3 regions of the Sulfitobacter pontiacus genome follow, and region 2 is predicted to be linked to each of the others. Evidence: riboswitches for the same ligand, from Rfam matches in the RefSeq annotation. Region 2 holds a riboswitch; each other region holds the start of a gene.
The links. Region 2 has a riboswitch for cobalamin ahead of AB1495_RS04170 (energy-coupling factor ABC transporter permease). Riboswitches for the same ligand answer to the same signal wherever they lie in the genome.
Positions count from the first base shown of each region.

Region 1 (2,261 bases), 1.0 Mb from region 2:
TCTGAACGGAGGGGGCAACCGCACCGCGGGATAGCGCCCTATCCCAAAAGATATGCCGTCCTATCCGTCCATGGCCCCGACCCACCTGCTTGCGCAAATGAAAGCGTGGGCGTCTGCGGTCACCATGGTCCCATGACAAATTTTTTCATCATGGGGGATGATATGAAAGTTACTTGCACACTACCAATTATCGCAACCGCGGCACTTCTGGCCGCTACCACTGTCAGCGCCGAAGGGTTCAGCCTGTCCGGTGCGCGCTCTGCCATGCAAAGCGACATCTCGTTCAACGTCATGCAATCCGCAGGGCAGGGGCAGATCAAGCTGCGCCATAAGGTCCAGCCCAAAGCGCAGGTCCGGTCCAAGACCGTGAGCAGCCGCAGCCGGTCTTTCCAAGAGCTCAGCGGGGTCAGCACTGCCGCCGACCTTAAAAGTCTCATCGCTTGGGCCGAGGCAGGTCCGAAGGGCTATGACGCCGTGCAATACGGGGCCAAACGGCTGCCGCCACAGCGTCCGACGCAAATGACCATCGGCGAGATCTACCGCTGGATCGACCGCACGCCGGGCCAACCGCATGCCATCGGTCGATATCAGTTCATTCCGTCCACACTGCGCAGTCTGGTGCGACAGGCGGGCCTGAGCAAGAATGACCGCTTTACCTCGGCGGTGCAGGACGGGCTGGCGGATATCCTTCTGGTCGATGCGGGGTTTAACGCCTTCAAGAAAGGCAAGATCAGCCGCCACCGCTTTATGGAAAACCTCGCGCGTATCTGGGCTGGTTTCCCGACCTCTAACGGGCGGTCCTATTATCACGGCTATGCAGGCAACAAGGCCGTCATCTCGTGGAACGAGTTCGACGCCGTAATGAAGAAGATTTTCGCAACCAAACGCGGCTGATCCCCGCGTTAGGGCTTGTTCCGGGCGGACAGCCGTGGCCCAATGGCCGGGTCTGGTGTCCGCCCCGCGGAAGAATCGGGAAGCTGGTGAAACTCCGGCACGTGCCCAACGCTGTAATGGGGATGGTTTGCGCATAGGCCACTGGATTATTCCGGGAAGGCGCGCGGACCAGACGACCCTAAGTCAGAAGACCGGCCAGACAGTACAGCTTGCCCCGCATGGACAGCGGGATTGGCGCATAAACGTATTGTTGGGGACTGAACAATGCCGATACCCTCTGCGCTGGCACCCGCCGCGCCTTTTTCAGATGCTGAACGCGACGCCGTCTACAAGGCGATCTTTACCCGCCGCGATGTACGCGATCAGTTTTTACCCGATCCAGTGGCCGAGGATGTGTTGCACCGCATACTGACCGCCGCGCATCACGCACCGTCCGTCGGGTTGTCACAGCCGTGGAATTTCATCGTCATCCGCGATCAGGCCGCACGCGATCAGGTCTGGCAAGCCTTCAACCGCGCCAACGAGGAAGCCGCCCAGATGTTCGAGGGCGACCGCCAGACAACCTACAGGTCGCTGAAGCTCGAAGGCATCCGCAAGGCGCCGGTCAATATCTGCGTGACCTGTGACCGCAGCCGTGGCGGTAAGGTCGTGCTGGGGCGCACCCATAATCAAAGCATGGATCTTTATAGCACCGTCTGCGCGATCCAGAACCTCTGGCTTGCCGCCCGCGCCGAGGGCATCGGGATGGGCTGGGTCAGCGTGTTCCGCGATGCCGATCTGCGTGACCTGTTGAAGATCCCCGACCGGATAGAAATCGTCGGCTACCTGTGTCTGGGCCACGTGGACGAGCTTTACCAGACGCCCGAACTTGAGGTGAAAGGCTGGAGCAAACGGCTCCCCGTGGACGAGATGATCTTTGACGGTACGTGGCAGGGCGACCCGTAGTCACCGTCCGTCCCGCTCACGTTGTCATCTCCCGCAGTACGGGTAATTTGCGCGGTCAGCGGAACTATGCCGGTTCCCTGACGTTGCCTTTGTGAAGCCAGTGCATCCCGCGTCTGGCACGCAAAGAGGAAGTATTCAAAATGGGCGGTATCATTTATCTCGTTGGTCTTGTGGTCGTGGTTATGGCGGTGCTGTCGCTGGTCGGCTTGGCGTAAGCAAACGCCGGGGAGGCATTTACATGAACACGACACTCACTGAAAAAACTGCCGATGGATCCTATGTCGACTGGCCCGCAATTTTCGCGGGCACTGTTGTCGCTGTGGCGATTGGCCTCTTGCTGACCACCTTCGGCGCGGCACTTGGCCTGTCGTCGATCACGCTGGACGGAACCGACAATTCATCGACGCTTGAACTGGTGCTGA
Region 1 covers NZ_CP160849.1:1,875,573-1,877,833, forward strand. The annotation lists gene AB1495_RS09200 (hypothetical protein) at 133-894, shown strand; cobalamin riboswitch at 931-1,109, shown strand; gene bluB (5,6-dimethylbenzimidazole synthase) at 1,159-1,839, shown strand; gene AB1495_RS09210 (hypothetical protein) at 2,078-2,261, shown strand, end outside.
Region 1: another riboswitch for cobalamin. It lies ahead of bluB (5,6-dimethylbenzimidazole synthase); the one in region 2 lies ahead of AB1495_RS04170 (energy-coupling factor ABC transporter permease).

Region 2 (2,261 bases):
TTGCGATGATGCGGTCGCAGACCTGATCCAGCGGGCCTGCGATGCGACGCTCGTTCGGCATGCCGGCATAGGCGGTCCACCAGATGTGTATGTCGCTGTGCTGCCGCAACACCTCGAAGGCGCAGGTGCCGTCCAGCATGACGGCAATCGTATCCACACCCAGTGGCCAGCCATGATCGCGCAGCTGCCGACCGGTGGTGATGGTGACGGGATTGCCGATGGTGTTCAGCGGGATCGCATGGCCCGCCGTCAGTACCTGAAGAGAGGTGATCCCCGGCACGACATCGACGGTGAGTGTGACGGCCTTTTGCAACCGCTCCGCAATGCGCAGGGTGCTGTCATACAGCGACGGATCCCCCCAGACGAGAAAGCCGACACGGCCGCCTTTGGGCAGGGTGCGCTGCATCTCGGCCAGCCAGACCTGCGCAATGGCATCATGCCAATCGTGGACGCCCGCGTGATAATCAGGGTTGGCGGCGTCGCGTTTGGGCAGGGTGAATTCGTGAATATCAGGCCCGTCCGACCGCAGCACCTGGGCGCAAATCTCGTGCCGCAGGCCGGCCAGATCATCTTTGCCTGCGCCCTTGGACGGAATCAGGATCACATCGCAGGCATTCAGCGCGTCGATGGCTTGTAATGTCAGGTGTTTGGGATTGCCGGACCCGATGCCGATCAGTGAAAGCGTAAACATCTTGAGGCTCCGGCAGGGGGTGACGCGGCCCGCAGAGTAGGGGGCCGCGTCGGGTCTTGGATTATTCAGCGGCAGTCTGTGTTAGACGTTTGGTGAACAGCGCGCTGCCCGCGAAATCACGCAGGGTTTTCGCGGCGGCGAGCACGGCCAGATCCACCAGCGGCTCGATCAGGATGACCATCATATAGGCCCCGCCAAAGCTGGCCACAGCGGCGATGTTGCTGGCGGCAAAGCCCTGACCGTAGATGGCCCAGAACGCCACCCAGCCCACAACGCCCGCCTGAAACGCGGTCGACAGCTTGAGCGCTTGAACATAGGTCAGATCAACATAGGCGGTGTTGGGCGCGATGATGCGTTTGGCCAGCGCCGAGACCATGAACAAGGGCACTAGCAGCGTGGTGACGTTCATCGTGTATTGCGGCAGGTCGATGGGGGCAAAGAACACGCCCTGCGCCAGCAGACCAAGCGCCAGACCGGCAGCCGCAGGGGCCACGCCGAACAGCAAGAACAGGGTCGACCCGAGGATCAGGTGCACTTCGCTCACGCCCACGGGGAAATGCGGGAAGACCTGGAAAAAGACAAAGGTGAGCGCGGTGGCCACCGCGGCCCCGCCCGCAAAAGGCACGACGCCTTTTTCACGGACAGAGTCCATTGCGGTTTTCGCGGTATAGGCCGCAGCACCGGCAGCGGTGCCATAGGACAGGACCAGCTTGGCGCCGGTCACGACTTCGGGTTCGATATGCATATTCAGGTCTCCTTACCGTCTTCCCCGACGGCATAATGTGAAAGCCGCCCCGGGGGGCAGCCAGTTGGAACAGGGATCATCCCCATGACGGCAGGTCTCCTGACTTTGTGCGTCCATGCGTGCCGCGCCTTCCCAGGCGGTGTGGCCCAGTGGCAATGCGGGTTGCTCTTCACTTACAGGTGCGGGGGCAGTTCCGGATTTGGCACCTTTGCTTTGGCACCGCACCGTATTCCCTTTTCACCCCGATTGCCCGAAGGCGCACGGGGAACCGTCCGGAATAGGTGGTCATTTTCGGGCTGGTTTTGTCAAGTCATCTATTCGGTCAACGGCCCGTAAAGGATCAGCGCAGGCGCTGACGTTGCGGGATCCAGCGGCAGATGGGCAAGGCTTTCCACGGTGTGGCGGCTCAGCTTTTGATCGGGGGTCGATACCGCCTCTGCCAGCAGGGCTGGGGTCGAGGGGGGCAAGCCCGCCTCGATCAGCCGCGCGGCGAAACCTGCAAAGGTGCGGCGGCCCATGTAGACGACCGTGGTCGCCGTAGGGTCGGCCAGCGCCGCCATGTTCAGATCTTCGGGCAAGGCACCCGATTCGCCGTGGCCGGTGATGAATTGCACCCGCCGCGCGGTCAGCCGTCGGGTCAGCGGGATCATCGCCGCCGCCGCCGCCGAAGACGCCGCCGTCACACCGGGGATGATCTCGAAGGCGACGCCTGCCGCTTTCAGCGCGGTCAGCTCTTCTTCAAGCCGGCCAAACACGCCCGCGTCCCCACTTTTCAGCCGCACCACCCGCGCGCCGGTCAATGCGTGTTCGACCAGCAAACGGCTC
Region 2 covers NZ_CP160849.1:827,282-829,542, reverse strand. The annotation lists gene cobF (precorrin-6A synthase (deacetylating)) at 1-691, opposite strand, end outside; gene AB1495_RS04170 (energy-coupling factor ABC transporter permease) at 753-1,436, opposite strand; cobalamin riboswitch at 1,508-1,724, opposite strand; gene cobA (uroporphyrinogen-III C-methyltransferase) at 1,751-2,261, opposite strand, start outside.

Region 3 (2,261 bases), 1.5 Mb from region 2:
AACCCGTGATGGAGAAACTCTGGGCCGTCTCCGAAAAAGCGACGGGTTTTCACTGGGAAATCTAAGGGAAACGCGCGCCCTCATCCCGCGCGCGGCGCGCGTTTCACGCGACGATTCCCCCTCGCCATACGCCCCTTAGAATACGGCATCAAAATCTGTGATTTTTTTGCCGTACTTCCCCGCTTTCTCATGCGGCTTGCACTTGCGCCCGCCGATGGCTTTGCCTAAAGAAGCGCTCACAAGTTAAGTGGCCCGTTCGTCTATCGGTTAGGACGTCAGGTTTTCAACCTGAAAAGAGGGGTTCGACTCCCCTACGGGCTGCCACTTGGTTTTCCTTCCGTTTGTTATGTGCCTCTCGCCCGTTCTGCGGAACCGTGGCCCGCGTTATTTGCCTTTGTCACGCGATGATGACCGCAAAACGCAACTTGACGGGTCGGCGGACAACTGTCATCGAAACCGGGTCGGTTTCCTTCGGGAAATAATAGGGAATTCGCCATCCGCGCTTTGCTGTGGATGAACCGGAACTGCCCCCGCAACTGTAGACGGTGAGCTACCTCCATCATGCCACTGGGCCTAAAGGTCCGGGAAGGCGGGGACAGCCGCGATCCGTCAGTCAGGAGACCTGCCGACACTGAACCTGAAACACCGGGCGGGGTTGCTCGGGAGAGGATGATGATGGGACCGGATCTTACCACACGCGCAGACCAAAATGCGCCCGCGCGCCGTTTGGCTGGCCCCTTCTCTTTCTATTCAAAGACCCCGGCATCGGACCAACCGGAGCCCTTGATATGAAAACATTTTTTTCCATCCTGACCCTGATTGCGAGCCTCGCAGGCAGCACCGCGCTTGGCGCAGAGACAGACTATCCGCTGACCATCGACAACTGCGGCCATACGCTCAGCTTTGATGCGGCGCCCCAGACCACCGTGACCATCGGGCAATCCACGACAGAGATCCTGTATCTGCTGGGTCAACAGGACCGGATCGCGGGAACCTCTGTCTGGTTCAGCCCCGTTTTGCCAGAGTTCAAAGACACCAACGATGCGATTGAACGGCTGGCGGACAACGATCCCAGCTTTGAAAGCGTGTTGGGCAAACGCCCCGATCTGGTCACCGTGATGTATGAATGGCACGTCGGCCCCGAAGGTATGGTCGGCACCCGCGACAGCTTTCACGAGGTGGGCGTGCCGACCTATGTGATGCCCACCGATTGCGCGGCCAAGGATAATTCTGTCGGCGCGGACGGCACGCGATCTGAACTGTTCACGACCCAGCAGCTGTATACCAGCATCGAAGAGCTCGCCCTCATCTACAACGCGCAAGACGCCGGTGCCACGCTGCTGGCAGACCTGCAATCGCGCGAGGCAAAGGCGGTCGAGAAAGCCAAATCGCTGAACCTGCCCCAAGGCACCTCGGCGCTGTTCTGGTTCTCGTCGTCCGAGATGGCGGCGGACCCTTATGTCGCAGGTCAACAGGGTGTGCCCGCCTATATGATGGACAAGCTTGGCGTTGAAAACGTCGTGACCTCGGCCGAGGAATGGCCGCTGGTCGGATGGGAGACTCTGGCAAAATCCGACCCGACTTTCATCGTGCTCGCCAAAATGGACCGCCGCCGCTTCCCTGCGGATGACATCGAGAAAAAGCGCGCCTTCCTGATGAACGATCCCGTCGCCCGCGAGATGACCGCGGTGAAAGAGGGCCGCATCATCACCATGGACGCCCATGCGATGGACCCGACCGTGCGTGCGATCTATGCGTTGGAAACGATGGCTGACGCGCTGTCCGGTTTTGATCTGGCCGAATGACCGCAATCGACCGCTCTGTGATGCGCAGGCCGCAGTGGCACTGGTGGGTGATCATCCCGCCGGTGCTGCTGGCCGCACTGCTGTTTGGTGCGGCCATCGGCGAGGTCTCTATCCCGCCGCTGGTGGTGCTGAAGGTGCTGGCCAACAAGGCGCTGAACGCGGGCTATGCGGTGGACAAGATCGACGAGGGCATCGTGTGGAACTACCGCATGGCGCGGGCCGTGGTGGCAATGTGCTGCGGCGCCGGTCTGGCGCTGTCGGGCGTCGTGCTGCAAGCACTGCTGCGCAATGCGCTGGCGGATCCCTATCTGCTGGGCATCTCTGCGGGGGCGTCCACCGGCGCTGTTGCGGTGACCATCCTCGGGCTGGGGGGTGGTGCTATCTCGCTGTCTATCGGTGCGTTCAGCGGGGCGCTGGTGGCTTTCGCTTTTGTGGCCTTGCTGGCGCAGGCGGCAG
Region 3 covers NZ_CP160849.1:2,305,300-2,307,560, reverse strand. The annotation lists gene AB1495_RS11315 (SDR family oxidoreductase) at 1-65, shown strand, start outside; tRNA gene AB1495_RS11310 (tRNA-Glu) at 250-324, shown strand; cobalamin riboswitch at 446-645, shown strand; gene AB1495_RS11305 (ABC transporter substrate-binding protein) at 789-1,805, shown strand; gene AB1495_RS11300 (iron ABC transporter permease) at 1,826-2,261, shown strand, end outside.
Region 3: another riboswitch for cobalamin. It lies ahead of AB1495_RS11305 (ABC transporter substrate-binding protein); the one in region 2 lies ahead of AB1495_RS04170 (energy-coupling factor ABC transporter permease).